Regions from separate parts of the Mesorhizobium sp. M8A.F.Ca.ET.202.01.1.1 genome, predicted to be linked through region 4. Evidence: predicted binding sites of a transcription regulator. Region 4 holds the regulator's gene; each other region holds the start of a gene.
What was found. The regulator LexA, encoded in region 4, represses DNA repair genes until DNA is damaged. The targets are predictions, from matches to a motif close to TGTTCNNNNTGTGTTCNG.
Positions count from the first base shown of each region.

Region 1: a site for LexA is predicted at 2,965-2,982, ahead of EN845_RS17075 (helicase-related protein). Genes of this name have one in related genera too.
Region 2: a site for LexA is predicted at 2,779-2,796, ahead of recA (recombinase RecA). Genes of this name have one in related genera too.
Region 3: a site for LexA is predicted at 2,792-2,809, ahead of EN845_RS18225 (YifB family Mg chelatase-like AAA ATPase). Genes of this name have one in related genera too.

Region 1 covers NZ_SRUN01000007.1:142,431-148,194, reverse strand. Annotated here, with positions in the region: gene phaR (polyhydroxyalkanoate synthesis repressor PhaR) at 1-88, opposite strand, end outside; gene EN845_RS35510 (hypothetical protein) at 209-367, shown strand; gene EN845_RS17085 (acetyl-CoA C-acetyltransferase) at 391-1,575, shown strand; gene phbB (acetoacetyl-CoA reductase) at 1,698-2,423, shown strand; gene EN845_RS17075 (helicase-related protein) at 3,149-5,764, shown strand, end outside.
Region 2 covers NZ_SRUN01000001.1:321,408-327,171, reverse strand. Annotated here, with positions in the region: gene EN845_RS01895 (TfoX/Sxy family protein) at 91-414, shown strand; gene EN845_RS01890 (pseudouridine-5'-phosphate glycosidase) at 632-1,549, opposite strand; gene EN845_RS01885 (carbohydrate kinase family protein) at 1,628-2,572, opposite strand; gene recA (recombinase RecA) at 2,854-3,954, shown strand; gene alaS (alanine--tRNA ligase) at 4,226-5,764, shown strand, end outside.
Region 3 covers NZ_SRUN01000008.1:47,932-53,695, reverse strand. Annotated here, with positions in the region: gene gshB (glutathione synthase) at 1-738, shown strand, start outside; gene EN845_RS18235 (LysR substrate-binding domain-containing protein) at 840-1,760, opposite strand; gene EN845_RS35530 (hypothetical protein) at 1,864-2,034, shown strand; gene EN845_RS18230 (class I SAM-dependent methyltransferase) at 2,066-2,674, shown strand; gene EN845_RS18225 (YifB family Mg chelatase-like AAA ATPase) at 2,900-4,432, shown strand; gene EN845_RS18220 (malate synthase G) at 4,609-5,764, opposite strand, start outside.
Region 4 covers NZ_SRUN01000010.1:131,436-137,199, reverse strand. Annotated here, with positions in the region: gene EN845_RS21615 (ABC transporter substrate-binding protein) at 1-905, opposite strand, end outside; gene EN845_RS21610 (GntR family transcriptional regulator) at 1,059-1,832, shown strand; gene lexA (transcriptional repressor LexA) at 2,243-2,986, shown strand; gene EN845_RS21600 (ComEC/Rec2 family competence protein) at 2,980-5,436, opposite strand; gene gltX (glutamate--tRNA ligase) at 5,540-5,764, shown strand, end outside.

The DNA.
Region 1 (5,764 bases), on a different contig from region 4:
CGAGCGTCACATAGGTGCTCGTCCCCGTATTATAGAGGCGGCGGTTGGCGTATTTCTTGATAATGATCGGGTCGTCTTTTGCGGCCATCTGCATCCTCCCCGGACACCGGCACGCCTGAGTAAGCAGCCGGTAACGATTGCGCCCTTTTTGAGGATATGCGCAAAAGCCCCACAATTCCAAGCAGTTTGTGCACTGCGGGATCATATTATGCTGCATAGCGGGCAAAATATGCTGCGCAGCAGCGCCCGGTCCGCCGGCACGGCGATGCGCGACCTGCTTGCGGCGCATGGGCGCCATGCCGATTTCCGGTTTGACTTGGGTCATGGAAAGGGCAAGAAAAGTTGCCAACAATGCCTGAAAACATGACAGCTCGAAGTCTGGAGAAGAATATGTCCTCTGCCAATTCCATCGTTGTCGCCAGTGCCGCACGCACGGCCGTCGGCTCCTTCAACGGTGCTTTCGCGGCCACGCCGGCGCATGAACTCGGTGCTGTCGTCATCAAGGAGCTTTTGTCACGTACGGGCGTCGAGGCGGCCGAGGTGGACGAGGTCATCCTCGGCCAGGTGCTGACCGCGGCGCAAGGCCAAAACCCAGCCCGCCAGGCCTCGATCCTTGCCGGCCTGCCCAAGGAAACCACCGCCTGGGGCCTCAACCAGGTTTGCGGCTCGGGTCTGCGCGCCATCGCGCTCGGCATGCAGCAGATCGCCACCGGCGACGCCAAGGTGATCATCGCCGGCGGCCAGGAATCGATGTCGCTGTCGCCGCACGCCGAGCATCTGCGCGCCGGCGTCAAGATGGGCGACTACAAGATGATCGACACCATGATCAAGGACGGGCTGTGGGACGCCTTCAACGGCTACCACATGGGCAACACCGCCGAGAACGTCGCCCGCCAGTTCCAGATCACCCGCGACGACCAGGACCAGTTCGCGCTGGGCTCGCAGAACAAGGCCGAGGCCGCGCAGAAAGCCGGCAAGTTCAAGGACGAGATCGTCGCCTTCACCATCAAGGGCAAGAAGGGCGACACGGTTGTCGATCAGGACGAGTACATCCGCCACGGCGCCACGATCGATGCCATGACCAAGCTGAGGCCGGCCTTCGACAAGGACGGTACGGTGACCGCCGCCAACGCCTCCGGCATCAATGACGGCGCCGCCGGCGCGCTGCTGATGAGCGAAGCGGAGGCCGCTCGGCGCGGCGTCACCCCGCTCGCGCGCATCGTGTCCTGGGCAACCGCCGGCGTCGATCCGGCGATCATGGGCACCGGACCTATTCCCGCTTCGAAGCGCGCTCTGGAAAAGGCAGGCTGGTCGGTCGGCGATCTGGACCTGGTCGAGGCTAACGAGGCTTTCGCCGCGCAGGCCTGCGCCGTCAACAAGGGCATGGGCTGGGACCCCTCGATCGTCAACGTCAATGGCGGCGCCATCGCCATCGGCCATCCGATCGGCGCCTCGGGCGCCCGCGTCTTCAACACGCTGGTCTTCGAGATGCGTCGCCGCGGCGCCAGGAAGGGGTTGGCCACCCTATGCATCGGCGGCGGCATGGGCGTCGCCATGTGCGTCGAAGCCATCTGAACAAGCCAATAGCGAACAGGAGTAGCGAATAAGGAAGAACGGCCTCAGCGCGGCGGGACATCAAACCCTATTCGCTATTGGCTACTCCCTATTCGCTCCTCCGACCAACGGGAGGAGAACACATGACCAAGGTTGCAATCGTCACGGGTGGATCGCGCGGTATCGGCGCTGCCATCTCGATCGCTTTGAAGACTGCCGGCTATTCGGTTGCCGCGAACTATGCCGGCAATGACGATGCGGCGGCGAAATTCAAGGCCGAGACCGGCATTCCGGTCTACAAATGGTCCGTCGCCGATTATGACGCTTGCGCCGCCGGCATCAAGCAGATCGAGGCCGACCTCGGCCCTGTCTCGGTACTGGTCAACAACGCCGGCATCACCCGCGACGCCATGTTCCACAAGATAACGCGCGAGCAGTGGAAAGAGGTGATCGACACCAATCTGTCCGGTGTCTTCAACATGACCCATCCGCTGTGGAGCGGCATGCGCGACCGCAAGTTCGGCCGCGTCATCACCATCTCCTCGATCAACGGCCAGAAGGGCCAGGCCGGCCAGGTCAATTACTCCGCTGCCAAGGCCGGCGACATCGGCTTCTCGAAAGCGCTCGCCCAGGAAGGCGCCCGCGCGGGCATCACCGTCAACGTCATCTGCCCGGGCTACATCGCCACCGAGATGGTCAAGGCGATCGACGAGAAAGTGCTCAACGAGCGCATCATCCCGCAAATCCCGGTCGGCCGCCTCGGCGAGCCGGAAGAGATCGCGCGCTGCGTCGTCTTCCTCGCTTCCGAGGATGCCGGTTTCATCACCGGCTCGACCCTCACCGCCAATGGCGGCCAGTACTTCGTCTAGGCATTGATTTTCGCCTGCCCACCAACCAGCGGCCTTGACGGGCGAAAACGGACCGGGAAACCGGTCCGTTTTCAAGTGATGCTCTGGGCCTAAAACCCCTCGCTACGAGCGGCTGCCCCAATCCGGCACGCAAAGGTTAATGGCGGCAGCGCGCCTGCGCGAAACCTGTGGGCAAGCCTGTGGATTCTCGGTGGATAAGCTGTTCACAACACAAGATATTGGGGGAACAAAAAGGGAAAATAGCGCTGACGCTGTTTTGTCGCCGATTCGTTCCGGCTTTGAGCGGAAGTTAACATTAATAGGCCGAGATCACCCATAGTTTCTTAACCCACAATTCAGAAAGATTAACAATTTCATAATCTTGAGCAGTGCGCATCGAGCCCCCGACCTCGTTCACAGGCGAAAGTTAACAGAGAGGTTCGCCTAGCATAAAACGGGCCAGTTTTCTGATTCAGCATGTGGTGAGACTCATGGTCGCAAAATCCATATCTAGCCGTGAACAAAAGCTGAATCTGACGGAGTCACCGATTCGTCGCTGATTCGTTCCAGACTCGTTCCAACTGTTAAGCAGGAACTGATTTGCGGGCTGACACGGGCGTCTTCGGAACCCGGGCGGAACATTCCGCTTTCGCTTCGCGCCCGAAATCCCTATGTGTCGGCTGTCATACGCGCCGTCCAGGCACGCTCCCGACAACGAGAGGCCAGAAAGCCTTATTTCCGAGCCGATGAACATCCAGCAGAAACATACCGAGCCGCTGATCCTGTCGGGCCGCGACGTGACCGCCGTGCTTGGGCCGACCAACACGGGCAAGACCCATCTCGCCATCGAGCGCATGGTGGCGCACGAAACCGGCGTCATCGGCCTGCCGCTGAGGCTGCTGGCCCGGGAGGTCTACACGCGCGTCTGCGAGAAAGTTGGCGCCCACAAGGTGGCGCTCATCACCGGCGAGGAGAAGATCCAGCCGCCGGGCGCCAAATATTCGGTCTGCACCGTCGAAGCCATGCCGCGCGAGACCGACGCCGCCTTCGTCGCCATCGACGAGGTGCAACTGGCCGGCGACCTCGAGCGCGGCCATATCTTCACTGACCGCATCCTGCATCTGCGCGGTCGCCAGGAAACGCTGCTGCTCGGCGCGGCCACCATGCACGGCATCCTCCAGCGGCTGCTGAAAGGCGTCTCGGTGGTGACGCGGCCGCGCCTGTCGCATCTGGCTTATGCCGGTTCCAAGAAACTGACGCGCCTGCCACGGCGCACCGCGATCGTCGCCTTCTCCGCCGACGAGGTCTACGCCATCGCCGAGCTGATCCGGCGCCAGCAGGGCGGTGCGGCGGTGGTTCTGGGCGCGCTGTCGCCTCGCACCCGCAATGCCCAGGTGGCGCTGTTCCAGTCGGGCGATGTCGACTATCTCATTGCCACCGACGCGATCGGCATGGGTCTCAACCTCGACCTCGACCATGTCGCCTTTGCCCAGAACCGCAAGTTCGACGGCTACCAGTACCGCAATTTGACGGCGGCCGAACTCGGCCAGATCGCCGGCCGCGCCGGCCGGCATCTGCGCGACGGCACGTTCGGCGTCACCGGCCAGGTCGATCCGCTGGACGAGGACCTGGTCCAGAAGATCGAGGGCCATGACTTCGACCCGGTGAAGGTGCTGCAGTGGCGCACCGCCCAATTCGATTTCGCCAGCCTCGATGCGCTGAAGCGTTCCATTGAGACCAACGCCCCGGTCGAGGGCCTGACACGCGCACTGCCGGCCGTCGATGCCCAGGCGCTCGAACATCTCTCCCGCGACGAAGGCATCCGCGCGCTCGCAACCAATGCCAAGCGCGTGGCGTTGCTGTGGGAAGCCTGCGCGCTGCCGGATTATCGCAAGATCGCGCCCGCCCAGCATGCCGACCTCATCGCCTCGATCTACATGGACCTCGCCCGGCATGGTCATGTCGACGAGAACTATATGGCCGAGCAGGTGCGCCGCGCCGACACCACCGAGGGCGATATCGACACGCTGTCGCACCGCATCGCCCAGATCCGCACCTGGACATTCGTGTCGAACCGGCCCGGCTGGCTGGCCGATCAGGCACACTGGCAGGAAAAGACGCGCGAAATCGAAGACAGATTGTCGGATGCGCTGCATGAGCGGTTGACGAAACGCTTCGTAGACCGCAGGACTTCCGTCCTCATGCGGCGCCTTAGAGAAAATACCATGCCTGAAGCCGAAATCAGTCCTACCGGAACCGTCCTTGTCGAAGGCCATCACGTCGGCGAGTTACAAGGGTTCCGCTTCACCGCCGACCAGACCGCCGGCGGCGAAGACGCCAAGGCCGTGCGCACGGCCGCGCAAAAGGCGCTGGCCGCCGAATTCGATGCACGCGCGGAGCGCTTCGGTGCCTGCGCCAATGGCGATCTAGCGCTCGGTTCGGACGGCACGCTGCGCTGGATCGGCGCGCCGATCGGCACACTGGTTTCGGGCGAGGACGCGCTGAAGCCGCGCCTGGTGCTGCTGGCCGACGAACAGCTCACCGGCCCGGCGCGCGACAAGGTCGCCGCGCGCGCCGAGCGCTTCGTCAATTTCCAGATCGAATCCCTGCTGAAGCCGCTGGTCGACTTGAAAAATGCCGATCAGATTTCCGGTATCGGCCGCGGCATCGCCTTCCAGCTGGTCGAGAATTTCGGCCTCATCAATCGCCGCGACATCGCCGAGGAGATGAAGTCGCTCGACCAGGAAGGCCGCGCGGCGCTTCGCCGGCTCGGCGTGCGCTTCGGTGCCTACCACGTCTTCGTGCCGGCGCTGATCAAACCGGCGCCCGCCGGACTGGTGACCTTGCTGTGGGCGCTGAAGAACGACGGCAAGGACAAGCCCGGCTTCGGCGACGTCGTCCATGCGCTGGCATCGGGCCGCACCTCGGTGGTGATCGATCCGGCCTTCGACAAGGCGTTCTACAAGCTTGCCGGCTACCGCAATCTCGGCCGCCGCGCCGTTCGCATCGACATTCTGGAGCGGCTGGCTGACCTGATCCGCCCGGCGACCAACTGGAAGCCCGGCCTCGGCCAGCGACCGGACGGCGCCTATGACGGCCAGTCCTTCATGGTGACGCCGCCAATGATGTCGATCCTCGGCGCCACCGCCGACGACATGGAAGAGATTCTCAAGGGTCTCGGCTATCGCGCCGAGCCGAAGCCGGCGGCGGACGTCAAGGCGCGGCTGGAAGCGCAGGATACTGCCGCGCGGGAAGCCGCCGCGGCCAAGCAGGCAGCCGCGGAGGCAGCCCGCGCGGAACAGGCCAAGGCGGCGGAAGAGGCGGCAGCGCCAGCCGCCGAAGGATCGGAACCGGTGCCGGAT
Region 2 (5,764 bases), on a different contig from region 4:
ACGAAACGACTCCGACGGAATGTTCACAACCTGTCAGCATGATTTCGGCTGCGCGATGACAATGTCAAATGCCGGTGACATGATCGCGGCATGGACAATGAACGCATCGCCGAGCTTTTCGAGGGCCTGGGCCCGGTCAGCATCCGCAAACTCTTCGGCGGCAAGGGCATCTATTTCGACGATGTCATCGTCGCCATCGTGCTGCGCGGCGAATTGCTGCTGAAAGCCGACGAGCAGAGCGTGCCCGATTTCGAGGCCGCCGGCTGCCGGCAATGGACCTATACCGGAACGCGGCACGGCAAGCTGGTCGCCATGCCCTACTGGAGCATTCCCGACAGTGCCTTCGACGATCCCGACGAGATGACGGTGTGGGCGCGGCGCGCCTATGAGGCGGGGCGGCGGGCTGGGAAGTGATTTGACCTGACGCTGGGGCTGCTACGGAGGGGATACATCGAGGCCGCCCCTCATCCGGCCGCTTCGCGGCCACCTTCTCCCCGGGGGGAGAAGGGGTTGGCGCCGGCAGCTCCTCTCCCCTCGGGGAGAGGTCGGATCGCCCCGAATTGCTCTTAGCAATTTGGTCTTGGCAATTCGGTCTTGGCAATCCGGGTGAGTGAGCCTTCGCCGCGCGACCCTAAAGCGCCTTGGCTATCTTCGCCGCCAGCCTTGCATTGTTCTCGACCAGCGCGATGTTGGTCTTCAGGCTGCGGCCGCCCGTGAGTTCGAGGATTTTTCCCAGCAGGAACGGCGTCACCGCCTTGCCGGTGACGTTGAGGGCTTCGGCGGCCTTCTGCGCGGCTTCGATGTAGCCGGCCATTTCTTCAGCGGGGATTTCGTGGTTTTCCGGCACCGGATTGGCGACCAGCAAGCCGCCGCCAAGTCCCAGAGCCATGCGCGTCTGGTAGAAATGCGCGATGTCTTCCGGCCTGTGCAAGGTCAATGGCGCGCGGAACGGCGACTGCCGCGACCAGAAGGCGGGCATCGTCTCGCAGCCATGGCCGACCACGGGCACGCCGCGCGTCTCCAGCACTTCCAGCGTCTTTTCGATGTCCAGAATGGCCTTGGCGCCCGCCGAGACGACGATGACCGGCGTGCGCGCCAGTTCGTCGAGATCGGCGGAAATATCGAAGCTCTTTTCCGCGCCCTTGTGCACGCCGCCAATGCCGCCGGTGGCGAACACCTTTATGCCGACCATGTCAGCAGCAATCATCGTGGCCGCGACCGTGGTGCCCCCGGTGCGGCCCTGCGCGACAGCGAAGCCGAGATCGGCGCGCGACAATTTCATGGCGTCACCCGTCATCGCCAGCGATTCGCGTTCGCCGTCCGAAAGCCCGACCTTGATGCGGCCGTTGACCACGGCGATCGTCGCTGGCACGGCGCCGCCGTCAGCGATGATTTTTTCGACATTGGCCGCCATGGCGCCATTGTCGGGATAGGGCATGCCATGGGTGATGATGGTGCTTTCGAGCGCCACCACAGGACGCCCGGCGGCCAGGGTCTGCGCCACCGGTGCATGGATATCGATGAAAGGGCGGGCGGTCTCTGGCGTCATTTCTGATCTCCAATCCGGAATGCGGCGCATCCATCAGGAAAGCGTAAGCTTCGCTGCGGCGTCATGAATTTGCCGGTCTCATGCCACTTCCCTGGCATCCGGCACAAGGGCCAGCGCTTCCGCGAAGCTCGCCGCGGAGAATTCGGGCACCGCATTGGCGCTCTCGATGGTCAGCGTCGCCGCCGCGACGCCTTCGCGCAGGGCCTGGCGCAGCGGCAGGCCGCGCAGCAGCGCCGCGACCGTCGCACCCGCGAGCGCGTCGCCGGCGCCGGTGACATCGGCGACTTTTCTGGGAGCAGGCGGCAGGATCGAAAAAGCGCCTGTGCTGTCGAAACCCAGCACAGGGCCACCGCCTGCCGTGACCACGCCGCTGGAAAGGCCGCTGCATCGCAACCCGTCGATCATCTCCCGCTCGGCGGCATCTGCATGGACGCCAGCCAGCACCACGGCCTCCCGCCGGTTCATGAAGAGCTGGGCCAGCCCGTCGAGCACCGGTATCAGCCGCGTCACCTTGGCCGGCGAAATCGCGATGGCGAAAACCGGTTTGCCGGCGGCGAGCGACAGCAACCCCTGCAGTGCGGCCGACGGCAGGTTGGCGTCGCACAGGATGGCATCGGCGGCAGCCACCTCCTGGCGGATCTTGGAACGCCTGATCTGCTTGGTAAAGGCCAAGTCATACAGCGCCATATCGGCAAAGCCGACGATCAATTCGCCCTCGCGGTCGATGAGAGCTGTGTAGCTCGGCGTGGTGCGGTCGAGAAACACCGCCGACAGATCGGCGACGCCCGCCTCGGCGATGGCCCGTGAAACCGTATCTCCCGCCGCATCGCCGCCGCGCACCGAAAGCAGCGATGCGGAGAGGCCGCGCCGCACCATGCCGCGCAGGGCGTTGAAGACGCCACCGCCGACATCTTCGCGCATCGTGCCGGGATTGGAGGCGGCCGGCACGTAAGGACCGGATACCTGGCCACGCCGGTCGATATGGGCGCCGCCCACGGCCAGTATCTTCGCTGATTTCACCATGGCGGCGATATGACCTTTGTTGTTGTAGCCGCACAAGCGCTAGAGTGCGCGACAGAGCTTCGCACGCAAGATCGCGATTCGGCCGGGCGGAATGCCGGGGCCGGCTGGCCCAATGCGGAGCCCGTTCCTGACCGGCTTGGCAAGACAAAAAAAGAACAAATCCGGATATCGCTTGTTTTTCAATTGGTTGCCACCCCTTGCCAAATGAGAACAAACAAGGTACAAAATGCCAGGGATTACGGATTGTCCGGCCTTCATTGACGACCAAGGGGTGATGTATCATGGCTCAGAATTCTTTGCGGCTGGTAGAGGATAAGGCAGTGGACAAATCAAAGGCTCTGGATGCGGCGCTGTCGCAAATCGAGCGGGCTTTCGGCAAGGGCTCGATCATGCGGCTCGGCGCCAACGAGCAGGTCGTCGAGATCGAAACGGTGCCGACCGGTTCGCTCGGCCTCGACATCGCGCTCGGCGTCGGTGGCCTGCCGCGCGGCCGCATCATCGAGATCTACGGGCCGGAAAGCTCGGGCAAGACGACGCTGGCCCTGCATACCGTGGCCGAAGCCCAGAAGAAGGGCGGCATCTGCGCCTTCGTCGATGCCGAACACGCGCTCGATCCGGTCTATGCCCGCAAGCTCGGCGTCGATCTTGAAAACCTGCTGATCTCGCAGCCCGACACCGGCGAGCAGGCGCTGGAGATCTGCGACACGCTGGTGCGTTCCGGCGCCATCGATGTGCTGGTGGTCGATTCGGTGGCGGCGCTGACGCCGCGCGCCGAAATCGAGGGCGAGATGGGCGATTCGCTGCCTGGCCTGCAGGCCCGCCTGATGAGCCAGGCGCTGCGCAAGCTCACCGCATCGATCTCGCGCTCCAACACCATGGTCATCTTCATCAACCAGATCCGCATGAAGATCGGCGTCATGTTCGGCTCGCCCGAAACGACGACCGGCGGCAACGCGCTGAAATTCTACGCTTCCGTACGCCTCGACATCCGCCGTATCGGCTCGGTCAAGGATCGCGACGAAGTCGTCGGCAATCAGACCCGCGTCAAGGTGGTCAAGAACAAGCTGGCGCCGCCCTTCAAGGTGGTCGAATTCGACATCATGTATGGCGAGGGCGTCTCCAAGACCGGCGAACTGGTCGATCTCGGCGTCAAGGCCGGCGTGGTCGAGAAGTCGGGCGCCTGGTTCTCCTACAATTCGCAACGTCTCGGCCAGGGCCGCGAGAATGCGAAACTGTTCCTGCGCGACAATCCCGACACCGCCCGCGAGATAGAACTGGCGCTCAGGCAGAATGCCGGACTGATCGCCGAAAAATTCCTCGAGAATGGTGGTTCGGAGGGCAATGGCGATGACGGTTTTGAGGACGAAGCCGGCGCGATGTAGGGCAACGCCAGAGTTTGGCCATAAATCCAGCCTATTATCCGACGCTTAAGTAACAGAGTTCTTTAGTACCGCGTTCAAAACCGCCGGCCTTCGCGCCGGCGGTTTTCGTTTGTGTGCCCGCGCAAGTGGCGGTGCGAAGCTCGAATTGGCCCAATTTCGTGTTTCTGGACAGGGTCAAGAGCTACGGCTAAAAGGCCAACTCCATCTTCTAGAAAACACTGAGCCATCTCCCGCCGGTCCGGCCGGCGGCTCTCTTGAAAAGGCAGTATCCATGAGTGGCGTGAACGAGATCCGTTCGACCTTTCTCGACTATTTCCGCAAGGAAGGCCACGAGGTCGTGGCCTCGAGCCCGCTCGTGCCGCGCAACGATCCGACCTTGATGTTCACCAATGCCGGCATGGTGCAGTTCAAGAACGTCTTCACCGGTTTGGAGAAGCGGCCTTATTCGCGTGCCACCACGGCCCAGAAAAGCGTTCGCGCCGGCGGCAAGCACAATGATCTCGACAATGTCGGCTATACCGCGCGCCACCTGACCTTCTTCGAGATGCTCGGCAATTTTTCCTTCGGCGACTATTTCAAGGAGCGCGCCATCGAGCTTGCCTGGAACCTCATCACGAGGGAGTTCGGGCTGAAGAAGGACAAGCTGCTGGTCACCGTCTATCACACGGACGATGAGGCGGCCGGCTACTGGAAGAAGATCGCCGGCTTCTCCGACGACCGCATCATCCGCATCGCGACCTCGGACAATTTCTGGGCGATGGGCGACACGGGACCCTGCGGCCCCTGCTCGGAAATCTTCATCGACCGTGGCGAGCACATCTGGGGCGGCCCGCCCGGCAGTCCGGAGGAGGACGGCGACCGGTTCCTCGAATTCTGGAACCTGGTGTTCATGCAGTATGAGCAGGTGACGAAAGAGGAGCGCGTCGACCTGCCGCGTCCGTCGATCGACACCGGGATGGGCCTGGAGCGCATGGCATCCATCCTGCAAGGGGTGGAAAGCGTCTTCGAGACCGACCTGTTCCGTCATTTGATCGATGCGGCGTCCTCCGCGCTTGGGCGCGCGCCCGACGCGGAAACGGTTGCGTCCTATCGCGTCATTGCCGATCACCTGCGCTCATCCTCCTTCCTGGTTGCCGACGGTGTGCTGCCGTCGAATGAAGGCCGCGGCTATGTGCTGCGCCGCATCATGCGCCGCGCCATGCGCCATGCGCAGCTGCTCGGCGCCCGCGATCCGTTGATGTGGAAACTGGTGCCGGCCTTGGTGCGCGAGATGGGCCAGGCCTATCCGGAACTGGTCCGCGGCGAAACGATGATTACCGAGACCCTGAAACTCGAGGAGACCCGCTTCCGCAAGACGCTGGTGCGCGGCCTCGGACTGCTGTCCGAGGCGACGGAGAAGCTCGGCGCCGGCGACATGCTGGATGGCGAGACCGCATTCAAGCTCTACGACACCTATGGCTTCCCGCTCGACCTGACGCAGGACGCGCTGCGGCAGCGCAGCATTTCGGTCGATCTTGCCGGGTTCACGAATGCGATGGAGCAGCAAAAGGCGGAGGCGCGCAAGCACTGGGCCGGGTCCGGCGAGGCCGCCACCGAGACGGTTTGGTTCTCCGTGCGTGAAAAGACGGGCGCCACCGAATTCCTCGGCTACGAAACCGAGCAGGCCGAAGGCCTCATTCAGGCGCTGGTCAAGGACGGCAAGACCGTCGACAGCGCCGCCAAGGGCGATGCGGTCGCCGTGGTCGTCAACCAGACGCCGTTCTATGGCGAATCCGGCGGCCAGATGGGCGACACCGGCGTCATCTCGGGT
Region 3 (5,764 bases), on a different contig from region 4:
TCGCTGGGCGAAAAGGTTCGCACCGACCTATCGGAGATGGACGTCATCCTGCTGCGCCAGGACCCTCCCTTCGACATGAACTACATCACCACCACGCATATCCTCGAGCGCATCCATCCGAAGACGCTGGTCGTCAACGACCCGGCCTGGGTGCGCAACAGCCCGGAAAAAATCTTCGTCACCGAGTTTTCCGATCTGATGCCGGACACGCTGATCACCAAGGATCCGCTCGAGGTGGCCGCCTTCCGCAAGGAATTCGGCGACATCATCGTCAAGCCGCTCTACGGCAATGGCGGCGCGGGCATCTTCCATCTGCACGAGGCCGACCGCAACCTCGCCTCGCTGCTCGAAATGTTCGGCCAGCTGTTCCGCGAGCCCTATATCGTGCAGCGCTACCTGAAGGATGTGCGCAAGGGCGACAAACGCATCATCCTGATCGACGGCGAGCCGGTCGGCGCCATCAACCGGGTGCCGGCCGAGCACGATTCCCGCTCCAACATGCATGTCGGCGGCCGAGCCGAGAAAACCGAGCTGACGGCGCGTGAGCGCGATATCTGCGCCCGCATCGGGCCGTCGCTCAGGGAACGCGGCTTCATCCTGGTCGGCATCGATGTCATCGGCGACTACATGACCGAGATCAATGTGACCTCGCCGACCGGAGTGCGCGAGGTACAGCGTTTTGGTGGCGCCGACATTGCCAGCCTGTTCTGGGACGCTGTCGAAGCGAAGCGGACATAATCCGTTTTCATTTTGTGTTAACCATGTTCCGCTTTTTGCAGCCGGCTACAACCGGGGCGCAACCGGTCCGGTTACCGGTTCCCCTGATGTTCCTGATTTGATCAAGGCTCTTCGACCCGGCGCTGTTCGCGCTCCCTGACATCAGCCGTCTCGGCCAGCACCCAGTCCCTGAACAGCCTGATCTTCGGGGTGTTGCGGCGGCTTTCGGAATGCACCAGCCAGTAGCCGTCGCCGTCGGACCCCATGGCCTCGAACGGCTGAATGAGCTGTCCTGTCGCCAGCAACGAGCTGTAGAGGTTGCGGGTGAGGATGGCGACGCCCTGATCGGTCAGCGCCGCCATCGCGTCGTAGGCCTGCGTGCCAAGCTCCGGGCCGGCTATGATGCGATCGGGCTCGAAGCGGGCGCCGGCTGCTTCGAACCAGATCTTCCACCAGGGATCGGTCGAACAGCATAGTGGCAGCTTGTAGAGATCCTCGGGCCGGCGGATGCCTCCCACGCTCCGCACCAGCCTCGGGCTGAGCATCGGCGTGTAATCCGCCTTGAACAGATAGTGGGCTGCCAGGCCCGGCCATTTCCCGGTGCCGGTGCGAATGCCGATATCCATGCCGTCGCGCCCAAAATCGGCCAGCCGGGACGATGTGTCGACTTTCACGGCAAGGTCCGGATGCATCAGCTGGAATGCTCCAAGGCGCACGGCGAGCCAGGTCGAGGCAAAGGTCTGGACCGTGGTGACCGACAAGACGCCGGTGGCGCCGCCCTTGGTCGCCACCCACGCATCGGCCAGCGCCGAGAAGGCACCCGATGCGTGCGGCGCCAGCTGCTCGCCGGCCTCGGTCAAGGCGATCTGCCTTGTTTTTCTTACGAAAAGCGGTGTTCCGGCGCGTTCCTCCAGCACCTTGATCTGGTAGCTCGCCGCCGACTGGGTCATGCCGAGTTCTTCGGCCGCCTTGGTAAAGCTGCCCAGCCGCGATGCGGCTTCAAACACCCTGATGGCGCCCAATGGCGGCAGGTCCCAGCTCATCACACATCAATCCTGTTGATGCATGATAAGCGACGTTCGATTGGAAGCCAAGAGCCGGCAAGCGCACACTCAAACCATCGACCGAACCCGAAAGGACATGGCCATGAACACTTCCACGCGGCGCGTCACAGTCCGTCATCCGATGCTGGACCTCTTCGTTGCTCCCTTCCGATCGCGGTCGCGCCGCCTGCTCGATCAGCGCGCGCTGTCCGACCATTTCAAGCGCGACATCGGCCTGCTCGACGGCCACGCGCCTTATGGCAGCATCCGCTAGACACGATTGGCGCACGGAGACGGAGAGAATGATGACCGTGCCCGCGAAAGCCCTGGCGCAGAGCCGTCGGACGGTCGAGTCGTATGAGGACTACGCGGTCCGTTATGACGAGATTGTCGGACATGTTCCCCACCCGAACGACCAGGCCGCGCTCAAGCGCGCCGCGGCGATCGCCGGGCCGGGCGGCCGAATCCTGGAGATCGGGTCCGGACCTGGCCGCGATGCGGACTTCCTGGAGGGCCTCGGCGTCAAGGTCCGGCGGACCGACGCGACGCGGCGCTTTCTCGAACTGCAGGCAGCACGCGGCAAGACCGGCGATCTGCTCGATGTGATCACCGACGAGCTTGGCGGTCCCTATGACGCGGTGGTGGCGCTTGCCGTGCTGATCCATGTGCCGCGCGACCAGATCGACCCGGTTCTGGAGAAGATCGCGCGGGCGTTGCGGCCCGGTGGTGCCTCTGTCGTCTCGATGCGCGACGGCGACGGCGAAACAAGCGGCAGATACCATACGGTCGACTGGCGCAAGGACGCCTTCGCGGCGCGCATCGAGGCCGCCGGCATGGAGCTTGTCAGCCACAGCTTCCGCGTCGGCAGGAAGGAGCGAGGGTGGAACACTTTTCTGGCGGTGAAGCCGTCGTGATCTGCACGGACTCCCGGAACATTCGCCTCCATCCTGCGCGGCTCGCATCGTCACGCGCTCGGTGAGGCGCCTTGCGGGCAGTTGCGAGCCCGTCGACGGTAGGCGCACGCCTCTCTTTGTTCCTGTATTGTTCTTGCCTTGGGCTAAAATCTGTGGTTGTCTCGCGTTGACGTCGCTCGCGGCCGGCTCACAAAGGCTGGGGAGAGACGGCATCGGGGGCAAAGAATGGTGGCGCGGGTTCGTACGGTCGCTTTCCAGGGCATCGAGGCCGTGCCGGTCGACGTGCAGGTGATGATCGCGCCCGGCAAGGTCGGCATCCAGATCGTCGGCCTGCCCGACAAGGCGGTGGCCGAGAGCCGCGAGCGGGTGCAGGCGGCGCTGCATGCGTCGGGCCTGTCGATGCCGTCGAAGAAGGTCACCGTTAACCTGGCGCCGGCCGATCTGCCCAAGGAAGGCAGCCACTACGATCTGCCGATCGCGCTTGGCCTGATGGCCGCCCTTGGCGCCATTCCGGGCGACATGCTGGCCGGCTATGTCGTGCTTGGCGAATTGTCGCTCGACGGCACGATTACCGCCGTGGCCGGCGCGCTGCCGGCGGCGATCGGCGCCAATGCCGAGGGCAAGGGCCTGATCTGCCCGTTCGCCTGCGGACCGGAAGCTGCTTGGGCGGGCGCTGATTTCGACATATTGGCGCCGCGCAGCCTGATTGCCATCGCCAACCATTTCCGCGGCACGCAGGTGCTGTCGCGGCCCGAGGCCGGCATCCGCGCCGCGCCGCGCGACCTGCCCGACCTCGCCGACATCAAGGGCCAGGAGACCGCCAAGCGGGCGCTGGAGGTGGCGGCTGCCGGCGGCCACAACCTGCTGATGGTCGGTCCGCCCGGCTCTGGAAAATCGATGCTGGCGCAGCGGCTGCCTTCGATCCTGCCGCCGCTGGCGCCGAAGGAGCTCCTGGAGGTCTCGATGATCGCCTCGGTGGCCGGCGAGCTCGGCGAAGGCAAGCTGACGGACCGGCGACCGTTCCGCGCTCCGCACCACTCGGCCTCGATGGCGGCGATGGTCGGTGGCGGCATGCGCGCCCGGCCGGGCGAGGTGTCGCTCGCCCATCACGGCGTGCTGTTCCTCGACGAGTTCCCCGAATTCACGCCGCAGACGCTCGATGCGCTGCGCCAGCCGCTGGAGACCGGCGACTGCATGATCGCGCGCGCCAACCACCGCGTCACCTATCCGGCACGCATCCAGCTGGTGGCGGCGATGAACCCGTGCCGATGCGGCATGGCCGGCGAGCCGGGTTATCGGTGCGTACGCGGCGAACGCTGCCGCACCGACTATCAAGCGCGCATCTCAGGACCGCTGCTCGACCGCATCGATCTTCGTATTGAAGTGCCGGCGGTCTCGGCCAGCGACCTGATCCGCCCCGACAGGGCGGAGAAGAGTACTGACGTTGCACTCCGCGTCGGCCGCGCGCGCACGCTCCAGCGCGAGCGCTTCGAACGGCTCGGCGTCAACAGCGCCACCACCAACGCGCATTGCGCGCCGGCTGTCATCGAGGCGATCGCCATGCCCGATGCCGCCGGCCTGTCGCTGCTCAAGGACGCCAGCGAAAAACTCGCCTTTTCCGCCCGCGCCTACCACCGGGTGTTGAAAGTGGCGCGCACGCTGGCCGACCTCGACGCCAGCGAAACCGTCGGCCGCATCCATCTGGCCGAGGCGATTTCCTATCGCATGAGCGCGGAGCGTGTGGCGCAGGCGGCGTAGAGACCGCAGCACTGGGCACAACATTGCCGGCTCTACGCTCGCGAGGCGACCTCGAGGCACCGGCCGGGCCGGTGACGGCTGGCAGATAACGTTTCGAAGCTGCGCGATGCGCTTGGGCTGAACTGAGCCCATTCAGGAGGGTCCGTGGGCCGGTTCCGGTCCAAGCTTGCGCCAGCTCAGCCCTGTTTCGCCTTCAACTCCAGCCGCCGCTTATGCAGCACCGGCTCGGTGTAGCCATTCGGCTGGCTGGTTCCCTTGAACACCAGGTCGCAGGCGGCCTGGAAGGCGATCGAACTGTCGAAATCCGGCGCCATCGGCCGGTAGAGCGGATCGCCGACATTCTGCAGATCGACGATGGCCGCCATGCGCTGCAGTGAATCCCTGACCTGGATTTCCGAGCAGACCTTGTGGCGCAGCCAGTTGGCGATGTGCTGCGAGGAGATGCGCAGCGTGGCGCGGTCTTCCATCAGGCCGACATCGTTGATGTCCGGCACTTTCGAGCAGCCGACGCCCTGGTCGATCCAGCGCACGACATAGCCCAGAATGCCTTGCGCGTTGTTGTCGAGTTCGCGCTGGATCTCGTCGGGTGTCCAGTTCGGCCGCACGGCCACCGGCACCGACAGGATATCGTCGAGTTTCGCCTTCGGCCGGCTCTTCAGCGCCGCCTGGACGGCGTGGACATCGACCTTGTGATAGTGCGTGGCGTGCAGCGTCGCGGCCGTCGGCGACGGCACCCAGGCAGTGTTGGCGCCGGCCTTGGGGTGGGCGATCTTCTCGACCAGCATCGCCGCCATCAGATCGGGCATCGCCCACATGCCCTTGCCGATCTGGGCATGACCGGCCAGCCCGCATTCGAGACCGGTGTCGACATTCCAGGCCTCGTAGGCGGAAATCCAGGCGGCCTGCTTCATGTCGCCCTTGCGGATCATCGGGCCGGCTTCCATCGAGGTGTGGATCTCGTCGCCGGTGCGGTCGAGGAAGCCGGTGTTGATGAACACCACGCGCTCCCTGGCGGCGCGGATCGCTTCCTTGAGGTTGATGGTGGTGCGCCGCTCCTCGTCCATGATTCCCATCTTGATGGTGTTCTTCGCCATGCCGAGCAGCGCCTCGACGCGGTCGAAGATCTCGACCGCGAAGGCGACTTCCTCCGGTCCGTGCATCTTCGGCTTCACCACATACATCGAACCGGCGCGGGAGTTCATCCGCCGCCCCTTCGGCCCGACATCGTGCAGCGCGATCAGCGCCGTCATCGCCGCGTCCATGATGCCTTCCGGCACCTCGTTGCCGTCACGGTCCAGAATCGACGGATTGGTCATGAGGTGGCCGACATTG
Region 4 (5,764 bases):
GCCATGTGATCCTTGTAGGCCGGGCGCGACGGCGCGATCGTCTTGGGATCCTTGCCCTTGAGTATCTCTGCGGCGATGTCGCCGGCGTTGATGCCAACCTGCGTGTAATTGACCGCGAAGCTCGCCGGCACAGTGCCGTTGCGGACCGCGCTGTCATCGGAGTTGACGACCGGGATACCGGCCTGGCGGGCGGCGGCGGAGACAGCGGCGATCGCCGGCTGGATCAGGTTCGAGGCCGGGCCGTAGATGACGTCGGCCTTGCCGGCGAGCGAAGCGATACGTTGCTGGATGTCATTGACGTTGTCGATGCCGACCTCCACCACCTCGAAGCCAGCGGCGGGCGCCGCCGCCTTGATCTTTTCGACCAAGGCAACGTCATTGGCCTCGCCCGGATTGTAAGGCACGCCGAAGCGCTTGGCGTTCGGCAGCAGCTTCTTGGTGAAGGCCATCACCGCGGCGACGTCCTGCAGATCGCTGGCGCCGGTCATGCCTTCGTCACCTGAATCCCACGACGGCACCAGCTTGGCCGCCACTGGATCGGTGACCGCGGCAAAGACGATTGGAATGCCGGAACCGGCGAGCGCCTTCTTGGCGATCTGCGAGACCGGCGTGGTGATGGTGTAGATCAGCTTGGGCTGCTCCGCCTGCAGCTTGGCGATCATCTGCGGCACCAGCGATGCATCGAAATTGGTATGGCTTTCCGTATAGACGACGTCCTTGCCCTCGACGAAGCCATTGTCCGTCAGCGCCTTCTTGAAGCCGGCTATGGCGGCATTGAGCTGGGGGTGCTCGCCGAAATTGGCAATGCCGATGCGTATCTGGTCGGCGGCGGCACTGCCGGCGCTCACCATCAACGCGCTAGCCATGAACAAACCCGACAACCAAGCGGATTTCGACTTCAACATCATTTCCTCCCAGATTTGATCAGCGCCGCTTGCAGCGCGGCTACTGCAAACGATCATGGTCAGTCCGCCGGCTTGTGTCAAACATTATATATAATTCTTGCCATGCCCCTACATCATATATAATTTTCCCTGCCAGACGACGGATGGACCGCGATGCAGGATCAAACGAGCTCCACAAAGACGGAGGCAGCCTATCAGCTGTTGCGGCGCGATATCCTGACCACGCGCCTCATGCCCGGCGCCCCGCTCAAACTGAGTGCACTGCGCGGCACCTATGGAGTCGGCTGGACGCCATTGCGCGAAGCCTTGTCGCGGCTCGAGGCCGAACGCCTGGTCACCGCCATCAGCAATCGCGGTTTTACCGTGGCTCGGGTGTCGCGGGCCGAACTGGAGGACCTGGCGCGCGCCAGGATGGTGGTCGAGATCCCCCTGTTCCTCGAATCGATGGAGAAAGGCGGCAAGGAATGGGAAGATGCCGTGGTCACCGCCCACTACCGGCTCTCCCGTTGCAAAACCGCGGTCGACGATCCCTCGGATGCGGCGGTCGACAAATGGGACGAGAATCACGAGGCTTTCCATGCGGCGCTGCTGAGTGCCGCCACATGCGATTGGCTGTTGCGTTTCCGCTCGACGATCTCGGATCAATTGCGCCGGCATCATCGCTTTCTTGGTCTGGCGCCGACATTGCGGGCCGCGGCCGGCCTCAAGGATGGCTACGAAGAGGCGATGGAGGCGCTGCGCGAAGCGATTGCGATCGAACACCATACCGCGATCATGGAAGCGGCACTCGATCGTGACGTCGAGCGGGCCAAGGCGCTGATGGTGGCCCATATCGGCTACACCCTGCACGTCTATGTCCACAGCGAAGACAGCGGCCCGACCAAATACGCCGCCCGCGCCGGCAGCTTGAAAGCTGGTTCGGGATGACTCCGGCGCTTCCGCGACACCTATTCGCACGCGTTGGTCGGAGTGGGGCCGGACGCCTGGGTCCATCGCTGCCCCGAAGCTGCCAGTCGTTGGCGTTTTGGTTTCGTTTCGTTCCGCGAATAACGGACCGATAAATTATACAATCCGCCCGGGGAAAGCCTTCCGAACGGCTGACGCCAAACTCGGGAGCGGATGGGCCACAGGCCATTAACCATAACGATTTCAATGGGCCTGCCGATGGCGGAAAAGGTCGGCTTCTGCCCGCCGTAGCGGACAAAAAACATCCGCAGCCTTAACAAATTCATTAAACTTTAAACGGTTGCGGAACACAACTGGAACAGATAGTGTTTGTTCTGGGTTTGTTTTTTCGATTCTGGTTCAGACCTTCGTTCAATGCCTTGGGGGCCGCCATGCTGACACGCAAGCAACATGAACTGCTGATGTTCATCCACGAACGGCTCAAGGAAAGCGGGATACCGCCCTCCTTCGACGAGATGAAGGAAGCGCTCGATCTTGCCTCCAAATCCGGGATTCATCGCCTGATCACGGCGCTGGAGGAACGCGGCTTCATTCGCCGGCTACCCAATCGGGCGCGCGCGCTGGAGGTGCTGCGGCTGCCGGATTCGATCGCGCCCGGCCTGAACGCGGCAAAGAAATTTTCGCCCAGCGTCATCCAGGGCAGCCTTGGTCAAAACAATCTTGGCCGCCAGCTCAAGCCGGCGACGGCGCCTTCGCGTCTGCCCGCGGCCGGCAATGACGACGATGTGGTTTCAGCCGTGTCCATCCCGGTCATGGGCCGTATCGCCGCCGGTGTGCCGATCGATGCCATCCAGCATCAGACGCATTCGATCTCGGTGCCGCCGGATATGATCATGGGCGGCGAGCACTATGCGCTGGAGGTCAAGGGTGACTCGATGATCGAGGCTGGTATCTTCGACGGCGACACGGTCATCATCCGCAATGCGAACACGGCAAGTCCGGGCGAAATCATCGTGGCGCTGGTCGACGAGGAGGAAGCGACGCTGAAGCGGTTCCGCCGTAAAGGCGCCTCGATCGCGCTCGAAGCCGCCAATCCAGCCTACGAAACGCGTATTTTCGGGCCGGACAGAGTCAAGGTACAAGGCAAGCTGGTCGGGCTGATCAGGCGCTACTGAGCCGGTTTGCCATCGGACTTGTCTGGCTTTTTATAGGGCGGCAGCCCCCTCGCCTCGCGTGAGAATTTTCGCTGCTCGTGCCAGGGCCGGTATGGTCCGTCGACAGCGAATTCGATCACAGCCGGGGTTGTGGCCGACTGGGGATCGAAGAAGACGGCAGCACTTCCCTTGCGGGCGAGCTGCCGTTTCGTGACGACGACAACCAGCGGATTGTGGCAGGCGTCATAGGCGGTCGCGTCATTGACGACGATCAGGTCGGCGAAGGCGCAGGCTTTCCAGGTGTTCTTGCGATCCTCGACATAGGCGACGATCGCGCCGGAAGGGTGCCTGGCAAGGCAAAGGCCTTCGCGGCAATAGAACGGCGATCCCTGCGGCAGGTCGGTGGGAGCGGCAATATCGAATTGCCCGTCCGCCTTGTCGAACATTTCCGGTTTGACGATTGTTTCGGAGACCAGAGCGCGTTTCCAGTTGTCGGCCGCGAATTCGTTCGGACGTTCCCGGTTGACGGCCAGTTCGCCATTGCCGATCGGCAGTGCGACCAGCCGTGCGTCTTCCGAGATCAGCACGTCGGGCGTGCGTATGTCCGACACAGTCAACAGACCGGCAAGTGCGAATGGCAGTGCCGCGAGCCGCAGCCAGGTCGTCGCCATCGTCGCGATGACCAGCGCGACGGCCACCAGCAGCACGGATTGCTGCGAGATCAGACCTACCCCATCGATTGGCGAGCGCTCCGATATCCATGACGATACGGCGATCATCGCTGTCAGGCCTTTGCCCATCACGTAGAGAAACGGGCCGTCGGCGCCGAAGGGCATCGCCAGCGAACTGAGGACCGCAAAAGGCATGACGACCACCGACACGATCGGCATGACGGCCAGATTGGCGAACAGGCTGAGCGGCGATACGCGCTGGAAATGCCAGATGGCAAACAGCGCCGTCGCGCTGCCGGCAATGATGGAGGTCATGGCCAATCCACCTGTCGCCAGCAGGAATTTTCGCGTCAGGAACCCGGGTAGTGACCGCTTTGGCGACGGTGGCCTCGTCTTACCAGCGCGGTGGTCCGCCCAGCCGGCATAGGCGCCAACAAGGGCCGCGGTTGCCGCGAACGACATCTGGAAGCTCGGGCCGACGACCTCGTGCGGGGAAACCAGGATAACGGCGATCGCCGAGATGGCCAGGTTGCGCATGGTGAGCGCCGCGCGATCGAACAAGACGGCAATCAGCATCACCGCCAGCATGATGAAGCTGCGTTCGGCCGCAACGACGACACCGGAAATGACGAGATAGGCGGCGATCGAGAAAAGTGCGGCGGCGGCCGCATATTTCTTCACCGGCCGGCGCGCGGAAAAGTCTGGAAACAGCGCGAAGGCACCGCGCAACAGACCCATGATGGTGCCGGCGACCAGCGCCATATGCAGTCCCGAAATGGAAATGATGTGATAGATGCCGGTACGCCGCATCGCTTCGTTGATTTCATCGGGAATGCCGGCGCGCACGCCGACGATCAGCGCCGCCGCGATCTCGCCTTCGGCGCCGCCGATGCTGCCCCTGATGTGGTCGGCGATGGCTTCGCGGGCGTTTTCGATGCTTGAAAAAAGACGGGCTGGCAGCGACATCTCACCATCGTCGGTAGCGACAACCGTTGGATTGCCGAGAAAGAAGCCGCTGCCGCCGATGCCTGCGAAATAGCTGTCGAAGGAGAAGTCGTAGCTGTCCGGCCGCACCGGACCGGTCGGCGGCAGCAGTTTGGCGTAGCCTGTGATAAGCGAGCCAGCGGTCATTTCCGGCGGTATCTTGCGTGCCGAAAGCCGGACCCTTTCCGGCGCATAGCGCAATTTCGGCCGGGCGGTCGAAATCACGTCCATGGTCAACCGGATACGGCCGCTCTCCATCTCCTCGAGCGAGACCACGCGGCCGGTCAATTGAGTCGAGATTTCCGAACCCAGCATCCGGGTTCCTGCTCGCCATGTTTCGACCTTCGCCGCGAGCAGGCCCAGCGCGCACAACAGCACTGCCATGAAACACAGATGGGTTTTCGGCCAGGAACGCGAGACGAATGCACAGGTCGCCGCCAGCACCATGACCGCGACAGGCTTTGCAAAATCGGGCTCGGTCGCCAGCGAAAAGTAGCCGATCGCCCCAACCGCCAGGCAGACCGGCACCAGCAGGAAGGCGATGCCCCGGTCAAGTTCCAGCTCCGCCGCCTTGGCCAAGCCGTGGCGCAGGCGAAGCAAGGATATCCGGCCGATTTGCCGGCGCGCGCGCACGATCCTGCGTGCGGCAGGAGACGGAGTTGGCGCCGGCAAGCCCGCTTGCAACGGCTGGGTTGCGGGCGCAGCCACGAGCGGCGATGGCAGCGGGATCGCCGGAGGCGTCGCAAACAAGGACCGTTCGCTGACGCCGACAATGGCGCCCTCGCCCCGATCCGAGCCCCGGCCTCGTCCAGTCATCGGGTCTGCCCCTTGCGCCCTCGACACCCTATGCTACATGAACGCGCGAAGCGCGAAAGTCCGCGCCCTCCGCACCCAGCTTCAGACGTTTTCCGAGAGTTCCATGTCCGACAAGGTCATCACCCGTTTTGCCCCCTCGCCGACCGGCTATCTGCACATCGGCGGCGCGCGCACGGCACTGTTCAACTGGCTCTATGCCAAGCATACCGGCGGTACGATGCTGCTGCGCATCGAGGACACCGATCGGGAGCGTTCGACCGATGCGGCCACATCAGCCATTCTCGACGGCCTGACCTGGCTCGGCCTGTCATGGGACGGCGATGCGGTT